DNA from 2 places in the Mesorhizobium sp. B2-8-3 genome. Region 2 is predicted to be linked to the other one. Evidence: predicted binding sites of a transcription regulator. Region 2 holds the regulator's gene; the other holds the start of a gene.

Region 1 (10,655 bases), on a different contig from region 2:
GAAAGCCGTAATAGAGAGACTCTCGCGCGTCGTCGTAGCCGATCAGCACCGGGTAGCCGCGATAGCCCGAGCAGACGAGGCTCGCCCAGTCGCCGTCGCCTTCCGCGGCCTGGGCATAGGTCACGCAGTCCTTCTTCCAGTCGAGATCGGTGTAGGCGCTGGAGATTTCGCCGGCCTGGGTCGTTTGGCAGAAACCGGCGAGGGCAAGCGGGATCAGAAGAGCACGCATGGCTGACAACTCCGTTCGAGTTGCCGAAAGCGTAGCTTCAATTGCTATTTCTTCAAGCTGGCTTCGATCAGGAGGTCGGCGTTGCGGGCGACGGCGGCCGCCGGTCCGCCCAGGCCAAACAGCTGGCCGCTGATATAGGCGCCCTCGATGAGGAGCAGCAGACCGTCACCCAGCGTATCGGAATCGGCGGCGCCCATCGCGGCGGCCATGGCACGCAGGCGCCGGCGCAGCTCCACTTTGTTGTTCTCGCTCACCACCCGCGCGGGATGCCCGCGCTCGGGATATTCGACCGCCGCGTTGGTCATGCCGCAGCCGCGATAATCCGGCTTTTGGGTGCGTTTGCCGACGCGGGTCAGGAAAGCGATGATCTGGGCGCGCGGATCGCCCGGATGCGCGTCGACCGCTTCGTCGAAGCGTTCCCAGAATTCGAGGTCGTATTTGCGCAGATAGGAGGCGGCAAGCTCGTCCTTGGACGGAAAGGTGCGGTAAAGGCTCGGCTTGGTGACGCCGGCACGCCTGACGATCTCGTCGACGCCGATCGCCCTTATGCCCTCGCGGTAAAAGAGGTCGCGCGCCACGTCCAGGATCTTATCCGCCGCCCTGGGAGCGGGGGCATCGCTCAACGACGCTTCAATTTTATTGTCCGATGGCATGCAAACAACTCGCTTGACAATGTTACTGACCGGTACGTATTTATGGCTTCATCCCATTGCAACGTACCGGTCAGTAACATGATAGCCCAGTCCCGTCCGTTTGGCCAGCGCTACGCATTCGTCGTTGTTGCCGTCATTTTCCTGTGCCTGCTGATCGCGGCGGGGCTCCGTTCGGCGCCCTCGGTGATGATGGTGCCGCTGGAGGAAAGCTTCGGCTGGCATCGCGACGTAACGTCCTGGGCCGCCAGCGTCGGCATCCTGCTCTACGGCCTGACCGGTCCGTTCGCCGCCGCGCTGATGGAACGTATTGGGCTGCGCCGCACGCTGCTAGGCGCGCTGCTGGTGATGTCGGGATCGACCGCGCTCAGCCTGTTGATGACTGAGCCATGGCATCTTTTCATCACCTGGGGCGTGTTTTCCGGCATCGGTTCGGGCGCGGTGGCGAGCGTGCTGGGCGCCACCATCATCAACCGCTGGTTCAAGACCAATCGCGGCCTGATGATGGGGCTGATGTCGGCCTCCAGCGCCACCGGCATGCTGGTCTTCCTGCCGCTCATCGCCTCGCTGGCGCAGAGCGGCGGCTGGAAGCCGGTGGCGATTGCCGTGGCGCTGGCCACCGCCGCGCTGATACCCTTCGTCTTGCTGCTGGTGCCGGAGCGCCCCGCTTCGATCGGCCAGGTTCGTTACGGCGCCGATGCCGACGACGTGCCGCCAGTGTCGCCTGCATCGCAGGGCAATTTTCTGGCCCATACGCTGAACACGCTGCGGCGGGCTGCCGGCACGCGGGTGTTCTGGTACCTGTTCGCCACCTTCTTCGTCTGCGGCTTCACCACCAATGGACTCGTCGGCACGCATCTCATCGCCTTCTGCGGCGATATGGGCATCGGCGAGGTGCAGGCGGCCGGGCTGCTGTCGATGATGGGCATTTTCGATCTGATCGGCACCACGCTGTCTGGCTGGCTCACCGACCGTTTCGATCCGCGCAAGCTGCTCGGCGTCTATTACGCGGTGCGCGGTCTGTCACTGATCTACCTGCCCTATTCCGGCTTCTCGGCGACCAGCCTGGTCATCTTCGCCGTGCTTTACGGGCTCGACTGGATCGCCACCGTGCCGCCGACGCTGAGGCTTGCCAACGAGGCGTTCGGCGATCGCAGCGGACCGATCGTGTTCGGCTGGATCGTCGCTGGCCACCAGGTGGGCGCCGCGGCCGCCGCCGCCTTCGGCGGCACGATGCGCGAGCTGCAGGGCAATTACGAGCTGGCCTTCCTGATTGCCGGCATGACCGGCATTGCGGCGGCTTGTATTTCGCTCTTGATCAACACGAGCAGGCCGGCCTTCGGGCCGGAGCCGCAGATGGTCTAAGCTGCCAATCTCCCCCCTTGTTGTGGGGGAGATGCCCGGCAGGGCAGAGGGGGCGCTGTCCCGCCGAGCTATCCAGTTGAAATCAAGTCCAATTAGGCCGTTGGGTATAGGCTCAGCGAGTAAACGCTGAGAAGTTGGCGATCCTTCGCGCCCCCCTCTGGCCTGCCGGCCATCTCCCCCACGAGGGGGGAGATCAGCAGTTCTGTTCACTGTTATCAAAACTTCATGGTTCCGATATGCGCCTGAAACATTGAAGCGAGAGCTTGGCGGTCCCGCTCAATGCCATCCCGGAGACAGCCATGAACAAGCTTTCGTTGACCCGCCGCGCTTTCGTCACCTCGGCCAGCGCCTTCGGCCTTGTCGGCGCCTCCGGACTTGCGCTGCCTTATTATTCCCGCGCCAGCCAGCGCCCGGCCTTCACGCATGGCGTCCAGTCCGGTGACGTCGACGCCACCTCCGGCATGGTGTGGACCCGCACCGACCGTCCGGCGCGTGTCATGTATGAGGTGTCGACGACCGAAAGCTTCGCCAATGCGACGCGGCTCGCGCCGCTCGACACCTCGCCGGCCAGCGACTACACGGTGAAGCGGCTGCTCACCGACCTCGCCTCGGACCAGGATATCTTCTACCGCATGGTGGCGGCCGACCTCTCCGATATCAACGCCGTCTCCGAGCCGATCGTCGGCCGCTTCCGCACCGCGCCGTCTTCGAAGCGCGATGTGCGCTTCGCCTGGTCGGGCGACACGGCCGGCCAGGGCTGGGGCATCGACGAGACCGGCATGAAGACCTATTCGACCATCGCCAAGCACACGCCGGACTTCTTCCTGCATTCCGGCGACACGATCTATGCCGACGGCGCCTTGAAGGACGAGGTCGACCTGCCCGGCGGCGGCAAGTGGAAGAACGTCGTCATGCTCGACGGCAAGCGCAAGGTCGCCGAGACGCTGGACGAGTACCGCGACCAGTGGAAATACAACATGATGGACAAGCATGTGCTTGGCCTGTCGGCCATCTGTCCGACCTTCTACCAGTGGGACGACCACGAGGTGCTCAACAACTGGTCGGATTCGAAGGACCTGACCGCCGACGACCGTTACAAGGAAAAGTCGATCCATGTGCTGGCGGCCCGGGCGGCGCGTGCCTTCCATGAGATGACGACCATCCGCTACGAGCCGTCGGAGCCAGGCCGCGTCTACCGCAAGATCTCGCATGGGCCGCTGCTCGACGTGTTCTTCCTCGACATGCGCTCCTATCGCGGCCCGAACGGCCCCGACATGGAAGAAACGCTGACGCCGAAGTCGCGCATGATCGGCGAGGAGCAGTCCAAGTGGCTGAAGCGCGAGCTGGCCAATTCCAGGGCGACCTGGAAGGTCATCGCCGCCGACATGCCGCTCAGCCTCGTCGTCTGGGACGACGCGGCGAAGAAGGTCGGTTTCGAAGCCGTCAGCAATAACGACAATGGCGCGCCGAAGGGCCGCGAGCTCGAATTCGCCGACGTGCTGCGCTTCATCAAGAATGCCGGCATCACCAACACGGTGTGGCTGACCGCCGACGTGCATTACACCGCGGCGCATTACTACAACCCCGACAAGGCGCAGTTCCAGGATTTCAATCCGTTCTGGGAATTCGTCTCCGGCCCGATCCATGCCGGCACCTTCGGCCCCAACGACCTCGACATGACCTTCGGGCCGGAGCTGAAATTCATCAAGGCGCCGACCGCCGAACAGGGCCAGAACCTGCCGCCGTCGGCCGGGCTGCAGTTCTTCGGCCTGGTCGATATTTCGGGCGCGACCGAACAGCTCACCGTGCGGCTGATGGATCGCGACGACAACGAGCTTTACAAGGTGACGCTCGATCCGGTGCGGTCGGCTTAGGCTGCGTTGATATTCAGGTGATGCCGGCCTGACCTGAATCTCAACACACCCTAGGCGAGCAGCAGCGTCAAAGATCCTGCCGTGGCCTCAAAGCGCTGCGGCGGTCCAGAACCAATTCCAAAATGCAATGAAGAGCGTCAGTCGGGATAGCAAGCCCGCGGAACGTTCGGCCAGACCGCGGTGTCGCAGTTGGCATCCTTCTGGCGCTGCTTGAAGGCGGCGCTGACCGGGCCGGTGACGATCGGGTCGACGCCATCGGGGGCGTCGGCGAACATCTGCTGTACTGTCCTGGCGTCGGGCGGTGCGATCGGGTCGGCTTCCCGCAGCACGGCCGCCGACTGCGCGGCGCCTGCCGCTACAAGCACGCCAAGCGCGGCCCACACAAAAACCGGACGCAATCTGGGCATATGATCGGTCATGAACATCGAACTGTCCGGCCCCTCAAAGGTTCCGCCTTGGTTAACAGAATCATTTCACACCAAGACGTTTAAGAATCAGTGACCATCTATTTGGGGTCGTGCCTCCCCTTTCGCAATTGCGAAAAACCTTGTATGAGCCGCGCAACCGAAAAAGGCGGCGCTTTTGGGCCTGCTGCCTGCAACGTTCCCGAGACCAGAAAAATGAACCTCCGCAATATCGCGATCATCGCGCACGTCGACCATGGCAAGACCACGCTGGTCGACCAGCTTCTGAAACAGTCCGGCGCCTTCCGCGACAACCAGCGCGTCGCCGAGCGCGCCATGGATTCCAACGACCTCGAAAAGGAACGCGGCATCACCATCCTGGCCAAGGCGACCTCGGTCGACTGGCACGGCACCCGCATCAACATCGTCGACACGCCCGGACACGCCGATTTCGGCGGCGAGGTCGAGCGCATCCTGTCGATGGTGGATTCGGCAATCGTGCTCGTCGACGCCGCCGAAGGCCCGATGCCGCAGACCAAGTTCGTGGTCGGCAAGGCGCTCAAGGTCGGCCTGCGACCGATCGTCGTCATCAACAAGATCGACCGTCCGGACGCCCGCCACATCGAAGTGGTCAACGAGGTGTTCGACCTGTTCGCGGCGCTCGACGCCACCGACGAGCAGCTCGATTTCCCAATCCTCTATGGTTCTGGCCGTGACGGCTGGGTTTCGGAAAATCCCGAGGGCCCGAAGGACCAGGGTCTCGCCCCGCTGTTCGACCTGGTCGTCAAGCATGTGCCGGCACCGACCGTTCATCCCGGCCCGTTCCGCATGATCGGGACCATCCTCGAAGCCAACCCGTTCCTCGGCCGCATCATCACCGGCCGCATCGAGTCCGGCACGCTGAAGGCCAACCAGGCGGTCAAGGTGCTGCATCACGACGGCACGCAGATCGAAGCCGGCCGCGTCTCCAAGATACTCGCCTTCCGCGGTCTCGAGCGCCAGCCGATCGACGAAGCCCATGCGGGCGACATCGTGGCCATCGCCGGCCTGTCGAAGGGCACCGTCGCCGACACTTTCTGCGACCCGGCGGTGAGCGAGCCGCTGCATGCGCAGCCGATCGACCCGCCGACCGTCACGATGTCCTTCCTCGTCAATGACTCGCCGCTTGCCGGCACCGAGGGCGACAAGGTGACCAGCCGCGTCATCCGCGACCGCCTGCTGCGCGAGGCCGAGGGCAATGTCGCGCTCAAGATCGAGGAATCGGCGGAGAAGGACTCCTTCTTCGTCTCCGGCCGCGGCGAATTGCAGCTCGCTGTGCTGATCGAGACGATGCGCCGCGAAAGTTTCGAGCTTGCCGTGTCGCGTCCGCGCGTCGTCATGCAGAAGGGCGACGACGGCCAGCTGCTGGAGCCGGTCGAGGAAGTCGTCATCGACGTCGACGAGGAGCATGCCGGCGTCGTCGTGCAGAAGATGTCGGAACGCAAGGCCGAGATGGTCGAGCTTCGTCCGTCCGGCGGCAACCGCCAGCGCCTTGTCTTCCACGCACCGACGCGCGGCCTGATCGGCTATCAGTCCGAATTGTTGACCGACACGCGCGGCACCGCTGTGATGAACCGCCTGTTCTTCGCCTATGAGCCTTACAAGGGCGAGCTGCCCGGCCGCACCAACGGCGTGCTGATCTCCAACGAGCAGGGCGAATCGGTCGCCTACGCGATGTGGAACCTCGAAGACCGCGGCCCGATGATCATCGATCCGGGTGTCAAGGTCTATCAGGGCATGATCATCGGCGTCCATTCGCGCGACAACGACCTCGAAGTGAACGTGCTCAAGGGCAAGAAGCTCACCAACATCCGCGCCGCCGGCAAGGACGAGGCGGTGAAGCTGACCCCGCCGATCCGCATGACGCTGGAGCGGGCGCTGGCCTGGATCCAGGACGACGAGCTGGTCGAAGTGACGCCGAAGACCATTCGGCTGCGCAAGCTCTATCTCGATCCTAACGAGCGCAAGCGTTTCGAAAAGGCCGCCAAGGTGATGGGCGCGGCGTAAGCTTTCCACGGAAGCCAAAAAGGGGGAGCGGGTGCTCCCTCTTTTTGAAGGCTGCCGAAAGTCGGGAAAAACAAATAGTCTGCTAGACGCAGGACGGTAATTTTGGTAAGAGGGTATGCACCAGTCAGAACAGGACTTTTGCCATGCCCGACTACGTAGAAGCGCTTGATACTGCATTCCCCGAGCATACCTACGGCGACACAATTCGTGCATTGCGCGAGGGGGTTGCGCTCGGCGATGACGCCGTCAAAAGTCTTCCCTTCCTCGATACTCCTGTAGGGAAAGATTTCCGAGGCCTGATGCGCCGCGCGGGTGTGATGTTTCGTATCCACCAACTCTGTGAAGCCGGCGACCTTCCATTTGTCGCTGAGTTTACTCCCATGCCCATTGGTAGCTGGCACTGGCTGGAAATCCGCAGCGGCCAGTGTCGCGGTTTTTTGGTGAGAACCCCGGAAAAAGAAGCGTTTCCTGAGGACACGCCAAATCAGCAGGACAAGCGCCACTCAAACCAGATCGACATGTTCGACGACCCGAAGGTGGTCCATCTGCCTACGGCGAAGTTCTACACCGCGTGGCTTTGTTACGGGGCCACCAAGAATGGTGCGTTGAGCCATGCACTTTGGGGCCTACCGAGTGGGCAAGAAAGCGAAACCTGGCTAGCTCGAAAAGACGCGCTGAACGCCACGCGCACGGCGATTGTTAGACCTGAGGAGTCGAAAAGACCCAAAGTCAATCCGCGTGATGCAATGAAATTCCGGGAGGAAGTTCAGGAAGCACTTGAGCAGCAAAAAGACGATATCGAATCCGGCAAAGAGAAATGATCGGCGAGCAGCATAAGGTGATCCCGGAACGCATCCGGGAGGCGCGCGAATCGGCCGGGCTAACCGACGAACAATTCGCTGATGCGATTGGTGTCTCGCGCGGCGCTGTTGGACACTATGAAACCGGCTTGAGCACGCCAAGGGGCGAAGTGTTTGCCCGGATAATCGAGGTGACGGGACAGCCGCCCTCTTTTTTCACGACACCGAGAAACAGATCTGTATCGCGCTTCCGCATGCCTAACTGGCGCAGCTTGAAAAGGATGCAGCGGCCAGAGCGACTGCGTGTTGCCCGCCGACTCGAATGGGCCTTCGACATTACGTCCTATCTTGAGCGGTTCATCGAATTGCCACCCGTCCGTTTGCCCGAAATCGACTTCGATTATGAGGTGGACGATGATGACAAAATTGAAACTGTCGCAGAGGCGGTCCGCAAGCTTTGGGGGCTCGCTCAAGAGCCTGTAACCGATCTCACCGCCGTGCTGGAGTTCAATGGCTGCATCTTGATCGAGGAAGAAGTAAAGTGCGAGGACATGGATGCGGTTTCGCGCTGGCAGGGAGGGCGACCATATATCCTCTACTCTAGGGAAGTGCAGAGCACGTCGCGCACGCTTTTCAATCTTGCGCATGAACTTGGCCATATTGTGCTGCATGCGTCGGTCGAGGTGACAAGCAAGAACCTCGACCGGATCGAACGGCAAGCAAACCGCTTCGCTGGTGCGTTTTTGCTGCCAAGGTCCCAGTTCGCATCCGAGGTGGCCAGCACGTCCATCGATTATTTCTTAGCGATGAAACAACGCTGGCGGGTTGCCGTTGCCGCTATGGTCTACCGCTGCAAGGACCTCGAAATTCTAAACCCTGTTCAGGTCCAATATATCTGGAAACAGATGAACATACGGCGCATCCGCAAAAAGGAACCGCTGGACAACGCCTTCCATTTGCCGCCGCCGACCGTATTGGCGACAGGCATGCGAATGCTGATGGACCACGGCGTCCAGTCCAAGGCACAAGTTGTCGGCGCGCTATCACTCAACACCTTCGATATTGAGAGCCTGTCCGGCCTGCAGAGGGAAGAACTTCAGACAAAGGTCGTTCAATTGCGACTTTTAAAGTGAACCTTAACGCTTAGCATTAAGCATAAAGTTTCACATATTGGGAACGTGTACAATCTGGCACGCGCGGCCTATACAACCACGGTCAAGGAAAATGCAGAAATTTAACCCAACGGCGTCTCACTCGGAGAGAGCCGTGCAGGCATGGCAGATCCTCGTCGGGATGGCTAAGAACAGACAAACATCTACTTACAAAGGCCTGTCTGTGCTGATGTATGGTAAGCCTGCGGCGGGAGTTTTAGCACAAATACTTGGCCATATAGCGTTTTATTGCCATCAAAACGGCCTTCCGACACTCAACTCCATCGTGGTTGGAAAAATACGTGGGACGCCAGGCGACGAAATCCCGCTTGACCCTACAGACTTCGATAAGGAACGAGAGCGCGTCTATGCGCAGGACTGGTACGACATTTATCCGCCATCCTCTGCGGATTTTGCGAAGGCCTACGCGAAGGCCTTAATTTCTAACTGAGACACTACCGGCAGTCGGTTTGCTTTCGCCATCCCGGTGGTTGCGCTAGTCTCGTGGGCTAAAATTCTTCACCACAAGAGGTCCGCCATGCATCTCGCCTCGCTGCTGATCTTCGCCGCCGCTTTGTTCGTCGCCGCCGGCTCGCCCGGCCCGTCGATCGCAGCACTCGTGGCGCGGGTGGTCTCGAAGGGGTTCCGCGATGTCTTCCCGTTCCTGCTGGCGATGTGGATCGGTGAAGCCGTCTGGCTGTCGCTGGCGGTGTTCGGGCTCGCCGTCGTGGCGCAGACCTTCCACTACGCTTTCGTCGTCGTGAAATGGGTGGGCGTCGCCTATCTCGCGTATCTGGCGTTCAAGATGTGGACGGCGCCGGTCGAGGCGAAGGAAGGCGAGATGCCGCGCGAGGACTCGCCCTTGAAACTGTTCTTTGCCGGCATGGCGGTGACGCTCGGCAACCCGAAGATCATGATGTTCTATCTGGCGCTGCTGCCGACCATCATCGATCTTGCCTCGGTCAGCGTTGTCGGCTGGGTCGAGCTGACGCTGACCATGGCTATCGTGCTGGTGGTCATCGACCTCGCCTGGGTGCTGGCCGCTTCGCAGGCGCGCCGGCTCCTGAAGAGCAAGCGCGCCATGAAGATCGCCAACCGCGTCAGCGCCACGACAATGGCGGGCGCGGCCGCGGCAATCGCGGCGCGTTCCTAATGCATGTCGCCCAAAAGTGCACCGCGGTTTTGGGATAACGACATGCATCAAAACGCTTAAGCGCTACATCATCTCGATGATCGGCGCGATCTCGACGCTGAAGGCTGGGTCCATCAGGATCGGGCAATCCTTTGCCTTGGCGACGGCGTCGTCGATGTCCCTGGCTTCGACGATGGTGTAGCCGGCGGTCGGATTGCTGCCGCCATTGTTCTCGATCTTGCCGCTCGGCAGCACCGTCTTCGACATGCCGACCGGATTGCCGCCGTCGACCACGGCCGTGCCGAGCTTGTCGTACCAGCCGGTCCAGGCATCCATAGCCGCTTTGCGTTCGGCTTCGTCGGTCGGCATCTTGCCGGAGCCGTGATAGACATAGAGAAATTTCGCCATGTTCTCCTCCCTTGTCGGCGGCGTCGAACCGGCATGCGGCCACGCCGCTTGCATATGCGGCTGCGCCGCAGTCCTGGATATGCGGCTACGCCGCAATCCTGATCATCGGACCAAATGGCGGGATGGGCAACGAAAAATTCGATATTGCTAATGTAAAGCCGCGGCCGCTACCGCGCCATGGCGTGGTATTCCGGGTTGGGCCGCATGTCGACCGCGGCGGCCACCCGGTTCGACATGTTGAAGAAGGCGGCGGTCGAGGCGATGTCCCAGATATCGCGATCGGTGAAGCCGGCTTGTCGCAAGGCCGCGCGGTCGGCCTCGACGATACCGGCCGGCTCCTCGGTCAGCTTGACCGCGAATTCGAGCATCGCTGTCTGTTTCGGCGACAGCTCGGCGGCGCGGAAATTCATCACCATCATCTCGCCGAGTGCCGGTTCGCCCGACAGCTGGCGCACTGCCGCGCCATGCGCGGTCAGGCAATAGAAGCAGTGGTTGATCGAGGAGACGACCACGGCGATCATCTCGCGCTCCAGCTTCGAAAGACCGGAATCGCCCAGCATCAGATCGTTGTACATATCGGTGAAGGCGCGCAGCTT
Region 2 (10,655 bases):
GGCGGGCAGCCAACCGTCGGTATAGGCCTCGCCGACATTCTTGATCTTGCCGCTGTCGATCGCCTCCTTCAGCACTTCCATGGAGCCCGAGAACAGGAAGTCGGCGTTCGGATCGGCGCCCGAGCCCTTGATGAAGACATAATTGCCTTCCGGCTTGACCTTGAACACCTCGCGGGCCTGCATGCGGCCGACTTCCTTGTTGTCGAAGGTCAGGTAGAACACGTCCTTGTTCTCGATCAGGCGGTCGTAGCCGACGACCGGAATGCCTTCATCGAGCGCCTTCTGCACCGCCGGGCCGATTGCCGAGGCATCCTGCGCCAGGATGATCAGCGCGTTGGCGCCTTGCGAGATCAGGCTTTCGACGTCGGTCAGCTGCTTGCCCGGATTGGACTGCGCGTCGGCCGAGATGTACTTGTCGCCGGCGGCCTCAATGGCGGCCTTCATCGCCGCTTCGTCGGTCTTCCAGCGCTCTTCCTGGAAATTCGACCACGACACGCCGATCACCTTGTCCTTCGCCTCGGCGACCGACGCCAGCGTCAGCGACATGGCAACGCCCGCCAGAATGGCGGCTGCGAATTTCTTCATGATATCCTCCCTGCGCCTGTGCGGCGCGACCCAGACTGGCCCGAAGGCCGGCATAGAGGCTTTTTTTCGAGCCTCAAAAAAATAGTGATCCAGCAAAACGACGCTGTCAACTGCGATTCTGATGGGTTTTGATGGGTCAGGGCATTTTTTTCGACATCCGCAATAAATAATGACACAGGCTGCGGCTTCTGCCACTATCCCTAGCATGTCACCGACAGGCCATGGCATCATCATCACAAGGCCGCGATGACTGGGAGGACGTGCGAGACGATGTCGGTCGGAATCCGTCACGACGATTTGCGCCGGCGCAACCGCGCCATGGTGATTTCGGCCGTGCGCCGCGCCGGCCAGCCCTCGCGCACGGAGATTGCTGCCACCACCGGGCTCAGCCACTCGACCATTTCGGCGATCTCCGCCGATCTGATCCAGGAAGGCATTCTCACCGAAAGCAAGGCCAGCGAGCCGACGGCGTTGAAACGCGGCCGGCCGCAGATCGGTCTGGCGCTGAACCCCGAAGCCGCCGCGGTGCTGACCGTGGTGCTGTCGCTGAACTTCCTGTCGGTCGCCGTGATCGATTATGCCGGCCAGGTGGTTGCCGAGGAGCAGCAGCGCCTCGACACGCTTGTCATGCCCCGCGACGAGCTGATCGGCGAATGCATGGCGATCGTGCGGCGCCGGCTGGGGGATCCCGACCTCGACGTGGGCAGCGTCGCCCGCATCGCCATGGGCATTCAAGGCATCACCGATTCCCATTCACGCGCCATGCTGTGGTCGCCGATCACGCCGCTGACCGACATCCCTTTCGCCGACCTCCTCGAAAGGGAATTCGGTATTCCCGCCACCATGGAGAACGACTGCAACATGATGGCGGTGGCGCTGCAATGGCGCGATCCCGAGCGCTATCGCGACGACTTCATCGCCATCCTGCTCTCGCACGGTATCGGCATGGGCCTTGTGCTGAAGGGCGCGCTGTTCAGCGGCACGCATTCCTCCGGCGGCGAGTTCGGCCATATGATCCATCGTCCGGGCGGCGCGCTTTGCCGCTGCGGCCGCCGCGGCTGCGTCGAGGCCTATGCCGGCAATTACGCGATCTGGCGCAGCGCCATGGGAATAAGCGAGGACGCCACCCCGACCGACGTCGGCGACGCCGATATGCGCGCGCTGGCCGCGAAAGCCCGGCAGGAGGACGGACCCGAACGGGAGGCTTATCGCCGGGCCGGCGAAGCGCTCGGTTTCGGCCTCGGCAGCCTGTTCGCCCTCATCGACCCGGCGCCTGTCGCCATGGTCGGCGTAAGCGCGGCCGCCTTCGACCTGATCGAGCCGGCGCTGCGAGAGGCGATCGCCCAGACCGCCGGCGGCCAGCACTCGGAATCGATCTCCTTCGACACCGAGCCGAACGAACTGCCGCTTATCCGCGAAGGCTGCGCCATGCGCGCGCTGACCTTCGTCGATCAGGAGATTTTCGCGCCGGGGGTGCAGGCCAGAGCGGGGGCCGGGAAGAACGTGGCCTGAGCGAACATGGCGCTGAAGCCGCGAATCGCACCAACGTTGGAGATTGGCCGAAGCCACCGCGACTTCGTCATTCCAGGGCGGAGCAAGGAGCGAAGCGACGCGCGCAGACCCTGGAATCCATGCCGTTACCTCGATCGTAGGGTGCAGCGGTGCAGAGTTCTGCGCCATAGCGGCGCGTGGAAGTCACGGCATGGATCCTCGGGTCTGCGCTGCGTCGCTACGCTCCTTGCTCCGCCCGTGGATGACGAAGCGCAAGCGTCTCGACTACCCACCAGCGTTAATGTTGGAGTGCCGATCCCGTCGGAACTTCCGCCCTCGGGACTAATCCTCCCTGATCGCGTACCCCGCCCCGCGGATGGTGCGGATGACGTCCGGCATGCGGCCGTTGTTGACCGCCTTGCGCAGGCGCCCGACATGGACGTCCACGGTGCGCTCGTCGATATAGATCGTCTCGCCCCAGACATTGTCGAGCAGCTGGCTGCGCGAGAACACGCGGCCGGGATGACGCATCATGAATTCGAGCAGGCGGAACTCGGTCGGGCCGAGCCTGATCTCGCTCTTCTTGCGGTAGACCCGGTGCGATTCGCGGTCGAGCACGATGTCGCCGACCTTGAGCACGCTGGACAGCACCTCCGGCTTGGCGCGGCGCAGCAGCGCCTTGACGCGCGCCATGAACTCCGGCGTCGAGAATGGCTTGACCAGATAGTCGTCGGCGCCGGTCGAGAGGCCGCGCACGCGGTCGCTTTCCTCGCCGCGCGCCGTCAGCATGATGATCGGCAGCCGCTCGGTCTCGGGCCGCATCCTGAGACGCCGGCAGAGCTCGATGCCGGAAACCGCCGGCACCATCCAGTCGAGCACGAGCAGGTCGGGAACGTTTTCCTGAAGGCGGATTTCGGCCTCGTCGCCGCGGGTCACCACTTCGACCTGGTAACCCTCGGATTCGAGATTGTAGCGGAGCAGCACCCCCAGCGGCTCCTCGTCCTCCACCACCATGATGCGTGGCGCGATCATTGGGGTAACCTTTTCGTCAGGCCGCCGGCGCCGACATTGCGGTCTCGTCCTGCTTCGGACGATTGGCGGGCAATTGCGTGCCGGTCAGCACATAATAGGCATTCTCGGCGATGTTGGTCACATGGTCGCCGATGCGCTCGAGGTTCTTGGCGCAGAACAGAAGATGCGTGCAAGCGGTGATGTTGCGCGGGTCTTCCATCATGTAGGTCAACAGCTCGCGGAAGACGGACGTGTATTTGACGTCGATGCGCTCGTCGTCGTTGCGAAGCTTGGCCAGCGCCGTGGCATCGCCCACCATGTATTCCTGGATCACGGCCTGGACCTGGATCAGCACCAGCTGCGCCATCGAATCGATCGAATGCGTGAGGTCGCGCGGCGCGGCGCTGACGCCGACCGAGCCGACGCGCTTGGCGATGTTCTTGGCGAGATCGCCGATGCGTTCGAGGTCGCCCGCCATGCGGATCGAGCCGACCACGTTGCGCAGGTCGTCCGCCATCGGCTGCCGCTTGGCGATCAGCGTGATGGCGCGGTCGTCGAGCTCGCGCTGACGAGCGTCCATGATGGCGTCGTCGGAGACGACGCGCTGCGCCAGCGCATTGTCGGTCTCGAGCAGCGCCCTGGTCGCACCGCCGACCATGGAGCTGGCGAGATCGCCCATGTCGTTGATGAGCCGGCTGATCTGCCTCAGATCCTCGTCGAAGGAGGCGACGGTATGTTCGGCCATGATGATGTCCTCGTATGAACTCAGCCGAAGCGGCCGGTTATGTAGTCCTGCGTGCGCTTCTCGCGAGGCGAGGTGAAGATCTTCTCGGTCCGGTCGAACTCCACCAGCTCGCCCAGATACATGAACGCCGTCTGCCGCGACACGCGCGCCGCCTGCTGCATGTTGTGGGTGACGATGACGATCGTGTAGTCGGCCTGCAACTCGTCGATCAGTTCCTCGATCTTGGCGGTCGACAGCGGATCGAGCGCCGAGGCCGGCTCGTCGAGCAGGATGACCTCGGGCTTCACCGCCACGGTGCGGGCGATGCACAGGCGCTGCTGCTGGCCGCCCGAGAGGCTGAGGCCGCTGGCGTTGAGCTTGTCCTTGACCTCGGTCCACAGCGCGGCGCGCTTCAGCGCCTGCTCGACGCGGCTATCCATCTCGGCCTTGCTGATCTTCTCATAGAGCCTGACGCCGAAGGCGATGTTCTCGTAGATCGACATCGGGAACGGCGTCGGCTTCTGGAACACCATGCCGATCTTGGTGCGCAGCAGGTTGAGGTCCTGCGAGCGGTCGAGGATGTTCTTGCCGTCGAGCAGCACCTGGCCCTCGGCGCTCTGCTTCGGATAGAGCTCGTAGATGCGGTTGAGCACGCGCAGCAGCGTCGACTTCCCGCAGCCCGACGGGCCGATGAAGGCTGTCACGCTGCGCTCGGGCAGGGACAGGTTGATGTCCTTCAGCGCCTTCGACTGGCCATAGTAGAAATTGAGGTTCTTGACCTCGATCTTGGCCTTCTCGACGGTCGTATCGGCTGCGTTCAGGTCGGTGGACAACATCGGTTTCATCTGTCCTCTCTGCGTCCGGTTAGGCTGCGGGCGATGATGCTCAGCCCGAGAACCGTCAGGGTGATTATGAGTGCGCCCGTCCAGGCCAGTTGCTGCCATTCCTCGTAAGGGCTGAGAGCGAACTGGAAGATGGTCACCGGCAGGCTGGCCATCGGCGCATTGAGATTGCTCGACCAGAACTGGTTGTTGAGCGCGGTGAAGAGAAGCGGCGCCGTCTCGCCGGAGATGCGGGCGATCGCCAGCAGGATTCCGGTGACGATGCCCGACATTGCCGCGCGGTAGGCGACGGAGCGGATCACCACCCAGCGCGGCGCGCCGATGGCGGCGCCTGCTTCGCGCAGCGCGTTGGGCACAAGGTTCAGCATGTCCTCGGTGGTGCGCACCACGACGGGGATCACCAGGATCGACAGCGCGACGGCGCCGGCAATCGCCGAGAAGTGCCCCATCGGCCGCACCATCAGCTCATAGACGAACAGGCCGATGATGATCGATGGCGCAGACAACAGGATGTCGTTGATGAAGCGCACCACCGTCGTGAGCTTCGAGAAGCGGCCATATTCGGCCATGTAGGTGCCAGCCAGCACGCCGATCGGCGTGCCGACGACGATGCCGATGATCGTCATGACGATGCTGCCGTAGATGGCGTTGAGCAGGCCGCCGGCGTCGCCGGGCGGCGGCGTCATTTCAGTGAACACCGCCAGGTTCACCCCGGAGAGCCCCTTGTAGAGCAAGGCGCCGAGGATCAGCGCCAGCCAGGCGAGGCCGATGCCGGCCGCGACGACGCACAGCGCCATCATCACGGCATTCTTGCGTTTGCGGCTTTGGTGAAGCGATGCGGCAGTCGACATCGGTCAGGCTCCCGTGCGGCTATCGATGCGCAACAGCATGTAGCGTGCAAGCGCGAGGATGATGAAGGTGATGATGAACAGGATCAGGCCGAGCGATACAAGCGAGGATGTATAGAGATTGCCGTCGGCTTCGGTGAATTCGTTGGCGATGGTCGCCGAGATCGTCGTGCCCGGCGCAAACAGCGAGGCGCTGATGCGGTGCGCGTTGCCGATGACGAAGGTAACCGCCATCGTCTCGCCGAGCGCGCGGCCGAGGCCGAGCATGACGCCGCCCATGATGCCGACGCGGGTATAGGGGATGGTCACGCGCCGGGTCACTTCCCAGGTCGTGCAGCCGATGCCGTATGCCGATTCCTTCAGCACCGCCGGCACCGTGTCGAACACGTCCTTGGTGATCGAGGTGATGAAGGGCAGCACCATGATGGCAAGGATCAGCGACGAGGTCAGCAGGCCGATGCCGTAGGGCGGGCCGGCAAACAGGCTGTTGAGGCCGGGGATGCCTTTGAAGAGCCAGATGACGAAGGGCTGGATCGTCGTCTGCAGGAACGGCGCGAACACGAACAGGCCCCAGATGCCGTAGATGATCGAGGGAATGCCTGCGAGCAGCTCGACCGCGATGGCGATCGGGCGCCTGAGCGGACGCGGGCAGAGCTCGGTCAGAAAGATGGCGATGCCGATGCCGATCGGCACAGCGATGAGAATGGCGATGGCCGAGGTGACGATGGTGCCGTAGATGGGCGCCAGGGCGCCGAAATTCTCGGTGACCGGGTTCCAGGATTCGGTGGTCAGGAAGGAGAAGCCGAACTTCGACAGCGCCTCCCACGAGCCGGCGACCAGCGAGATCGCGACCCCGCCGAGCAGAACCAGCACGAGGATGGCGGAAAGGCGCGTGGCCGTCCGGAATGCCATGTCGGTGAAGGCGAAGCGGCGCACTGTCGCTTCCCTGGTCCGCAGGGCGGACGATGTCGCGGCGTCGGAAACGGCTGTCATTTAGCCCCTCGCATTTCGAAAGAGACAGGAGGGCGCCGGAGACGCCCTCCTTATTCGCTAGGAATTACATGCCGGAGTAGAGCGGCTTGCCGCTCGCGTCGACGATGTCCTTGCCCCACATTTCCTCGACGCTCTTCACGACCGCGTCGGGCATCGGAACGTAGTCCAGGCCCGCGGCCAGCTCGTCGCCCTTGGCATAGGACCAGGCGAAGAACTTGAGCGCTTCGGTCGTGGCCGCAGTGTCGTCGGGCTTCTTGTAGACGAGGATCCAGGTGGCCGACGTCATCGGCCAGGATTCAGCACCGGCCTGGTTGGCCAGGATGACGCCGTAGCCCGGCTGCGAGCTCCAGTCGGCATTGGCCGCGGCGGCCGAGAACGCGGCGGCGGTCGGCTCGACCTTCTTGCCGTCCTTGTTGATCAGGTCGGTGTAGGTCAGCTTGTTCTGCTTGGCATAGGCGTATTCGACGTAACCGATCGCGCCGCCGGTCTGCGAGACGTTGTTGGCGACGCCTTCATTGCCCTTGGCGCCGATGCCCACCGGCCATTCGAGCGCGGTGTTGACGCCGACCTTCGACTTCCAGTCGGCGCTGACGTCGGCCAGGTAGTAGCTGAAGTTGAACGTGGTGCCTGAGCCGTCCGAACGGTGGACGACGGCGATCGCCTGGTCGGGCAGCTTGGCGTCGGGGTTGAGCTTCTTGATCGCTTCGTCGTTCCAGTTGGTGATCTTGCCGGCGAAGATGTCGGCCAGCGTCGGACCGTCGAGCACCAGTTCGCCCGGCTTGATGCCTTCGAGATTGACGACCGGAACGATGCCGCCCATCACCATCGGGAACTGCGCGAGCCCGGTGGAGTCCAGATCCTCGCCCTTCAGCGGCGCGTCGGAAGCGCCGAAGGTCACGGTCTTGGCCTTGATCTGCTTGATGCCGCCGCCGGAGCCGATCGACTGGTAGTTGAGACCGATGCCGGTCTCCTTCTTGTAGGCGTCGGCCCACTTCGCATAGATCGGATAGGGGAAAGTGGCGCCGGCGCCGGAGATATCGGCTGCCATTGCGGCGGAGATGCTAAGGGTTGATGCCGCAGCCATTGCAATCGCAACGGCCGCCGAGCGGATGAAATGTCTCATGTGGCCTGCTCCTGTTCGGAAGATGGTCTTTCGGCACCCGTTCTATCGGCGCCCGGTGAGCGCAATAGCCTTCGATTATTACAGTCGCATGACAGTTTCGTGTCAGCCCGGTAACGCCTGAACGGGGATGCTCGGAAGGGTCCGCGGCGGCCTCGAAGGACCGGCCGGAGTTTGCCGCGGGAATCAGTAACTTGTCTGACTTTTGAAACAAAATTTATCCCGGCGGCCGGATGACGGCCGCCGGGAAATAAAATCCGGACGAGAGTGCGTTGCCTGAATGCCAGAGCGGATCATGGCCTGGCCATCGCCGAAAACAGGTCCGTTGGGGTAGAGTCGACGCTGTTTCTTGTTGGCGGTCGCTGCTCCCGCCCGTAACCGAAGAGCGGAATCAATGTCACGATTGTCCGAGCTTGGCGTTTGCTTTGATATGGTGCGATCGCACCATACGCATGCGTCAACGCCCTGCGCCCGCCAGCCGGCTAAAATCCGCCTTGACTCTTGATTTCGCGCAGTTCCGGGACGGACGGCTACGCGAAGGCGCCGGAGCCTGAGCGTTTCACGCTTTTCCCGATATTGCTCTAACCTGCGTTGCGCCGGGTCTCGACGTCCGAGCCCAGCCATCGCTCGAGCTTTTCGAGCAGCGCCCGCGGACTGATCGGCTTCGGCAGGTAATCGTCCATGCCGGCCTCCAGGCAGCGTTCGCGGTCGCCCTTCAGCGCGTGCGCGGTGACGCCGACGATCGGCACATGCGTGCCCATGTCCTCCTCGAGCCTGCGGATGGCGCCCGTCGCCTCCAGCCCGTTCATTTCCGGCATCGACACGTCCATCAGGATCATGCGCGGATTGAGCCTGCCGAAGGCGTCGAGCGCCTTGCGGCCATTGCCGACGATCTCGAAGCGGTAACCGGTCTCGCCGAGGATCTGGGTGAACACCATCTGGTTCACCTCATTGTCCTCGGCGACGAGGATGTCGAGCCCGCGCTCCGCATCGGCAGGGCGTGGACGCGCCCGCGCCGGCGGCGGCTGCAGCATGGCGCGGTCCGATGCCGCCGTCTGCGCCGGAGCGGCTTGCGGGGAGCTGCCGGCGCCAATGACGGGTTGCGGCTGCGCGGCCGTGCTGCTGTGGCGGTGGCGCTGGATGGTCGAGACCAGCGTTTCCAGGAGAATGGAGGAGCGCGCCGGCTTGATCAGTTGCGCATCGATGCCGAGGTCGCGATAGGCCGTGCCGGCAAGCGACTGGTCGACCGAGGTCAGCATGATGATGGGCGTATGCGCCAGGCCCGCCGTGTTGCGCACGATGCGCGCCATCTCGGCGCCGGTCATGCCGGGCATCTGATAGTCGAGCACCACGCAATCGACCGGCACGCCATAGGCGGCGGCGGCAATCAGCACCTTCAACCCCTCGGCGCCGCTTTCGGCCGCGCAGGAATCGAACGTCCACGACGCCATCTGCTCGCTCAGGATCGAGCGGTTGACGGCGTTGTCGTCGACGATGAGCACGCGCGCGCCGGTGACATCGACCGGCATGATGCGCTGCCCGCCCTGCTCGGCCCTGGGCAGCGTGACGGTGAACCAGAAGGTGGAGCCCTTGCCTTCGGCGCTGTCGACGCCGATCTCGCCGCCCATCATCTCGACCAGCCGCGAGGTGATGGCAAGGCCAAGCCCGGTGCCCTCATGCCGCCTGGTCGAGGAGGTGTCGACCTGGCTGAATTTCTCGAACACCAGCTTCAGCTTGTCTTCCGGAATGCCGATACCGGTATCCGTCACGGAAATGGTGAGCTTCGTGCCCGCGGGGACCCGGTCGCCCGTCACGTCGACCAGGACATGGCCCTCGTCGGTGAACTTCACGGCGTTGCCGAGCAGGTTGGTGACGATCTGCCTGATCCGGCCGACATCGCCGACGAACTGGCCGTCGAGCCCCGGCTGGACACGGACGATGAGCTCGAGGTCCTTCTCCTTGGCGCGCGTCGACACCAGCGTCGCCACATCCTCTATCGCCTCGGCGAGATTGAAGGGCGCCGGGTCGAGCACCATCTGGCCGGCATCGATCTTGGAGAAATCGAGGATGTCGTTGATGATGGTGAGCAGCGCGTTGCCGGATTTGACGATGATGTCGGTGAACGTCTTCTGCTTCGGATCGAGGTCCGACTTTGCCAGCAGCTCTGCCATTCCAAGAACCCCATTCATCGGCGTGCGGATCTCGTGGCTCATATTGGCGAGGAATTCCGACTTGGCCCGGTCGGCGAGCACGGCGCGCCGGCGCGCCTCGCTGAGCTCGGCCTCGCGCTGCTTGAGCTCGGTGATGTCGGTGGTGGAGCCGATCAGATAGAGCGAGCCGTCAGAGGCGATCATCGCGCCCTTGCGGGCGAACTGGTGCCTGACGCTGCCGTCCGGCATCGTCACCGTCTCTTCGATCTCCTGCGTCTCGCCGGTGCGCAGCACGGCCAGGTCGCTGGCGACGAAGGCTTCGCCGTCCGCGCCGAAAATCTCGACATCGGTCTTGCCGACGGCTTCTTCCTTGCTGAAGCCGGTGAGATCGCACCAGCCCTTGTTGACGTAGAACTGCCTGAGGTCCGAGCGCTTGGCGTAGATCGACACCGGCACCTTGTCGATGAGGCTGCGGAACACCTCGTTCTCGCTCATGCTCTGCCGGAGCGCCTGCTCGCGCGCCTTGACGTCGGTGATGTCGGTGCTGGAGCCGACCAGATGCACGGAGCCGTCGATCGCCACCAGCCGGCTCTTGCGCGTCATCAGCTGCCGGACCGTGCCGTCGCGGTGGGTGACGGCCTCCTCGATCTCGCGCCCCGAGCCGGTCGCCACGACGTCGGTGTCGTCATTGCTGAAACCGTCCGCCTCTTCCGACGCGAAAAGCTCGCGATCCGTCTTGCCGAGCACCTCGTCCTTGGCGAAGCCGGTCAGCGCGCACCAGGCCTTGTTGACGAATTCAATGCTGAGATCGTCGGCCTTGATGAAGGCGGCCACGGGCAGCTCGTCCATCACGTGCCGGTAGAGGTCGATCTGGCGCATGGAGTCGCGCAA

Evidence for each region. Region 2 encodes PhoB, which activates phosphate uptake and scavenging genes when phosphate is short. Its sites were predicted from a motif close to TGTCATNNANCTGTCAT; they were not measured.
Region 1: a site for PhoB is predicted at 2,455-2,471, ahead of FJ418_RS12530 (alkaline phosphatase). Genes of this name have one in related genera too.

Annotation. Positions count from the first base shown of each region.
Region 1 is NZ_VFTW01000006.1:172,300-182,954, forward strand. Features, by position in the region: gene FJ418_RS12515 (hypothetical protein) at 1-229, opposite strand, end outside; gene FJ418_RS12520 (TetR/AcrR family transcriptional regulator) at 274-882, opposite strand; gene FJ418_RS12525 (MFS transporter) at 961-2,244, shown strand; gene FJ418_RS12530 (alkaline phosphatase) at 2,544-4,118, shown strand; gene FJ418_RS12535 (hypothetical protein) at 4,256-4,543, opposite strand; gene typA (translational GTPase TypA) at 4,739-6,568, shown strand; gene FJ418_RS12545 (hypothetical protein) at 6,712-7,389, shown strand; gene FJ418_RS12550 (XRE family transcriptional regulator) at 7,386-8,501, shown strand; gene FJ418_RS12555 (hypothetical protein) at 8,635-8,970, shown strand; gene FJ418_RS12560 (LysE family translocator) at 9,058-9,672, shown strand; gene FJ418_RS12565 (YciI family protein) at 9,736-10,059, opposite strand; partial or broken gene FJ418_RS12570 (peroxidase-related enzyme) at 10,227-10,655, opposite strand, start outside.
Region 2 is NZ_VFTW01000038.1:5,994-16,648, forward strand. Features, by position in the region: gene xylF (D-xylose ABC transporter substrate-binding protein) at 1-585, opposite strand, end outside; gene FJ418_RS30145 (ROK family protein) at 856-2,097, shown strand; gene phoB (phosphate regulon transcriptional regulator PhoB) at 2,419-3,108, opposite strand; gene phoU (phosphate signaling complex protein PhoU) at 3,125-3,832, opposite strand; gene pstB (phosphate ABC transporter ATP-binding protein PstB) at 3,853-4,656, opposite strand; gene pstA (phosphate ABC transporter permease PstA) at 4,653-5,504, opposite strand; gene pstC (phosphate ABC transporter permease subunit PstC) at 5,508-6,494, opposite strand; gene pstS (phosphate ABC transporter substrate-binding protein PstS) at 6,559-7,617, opposite strand; gene FJ418_RS30180 (response regulator) at 8,196-10,655, opposite strand, start outside.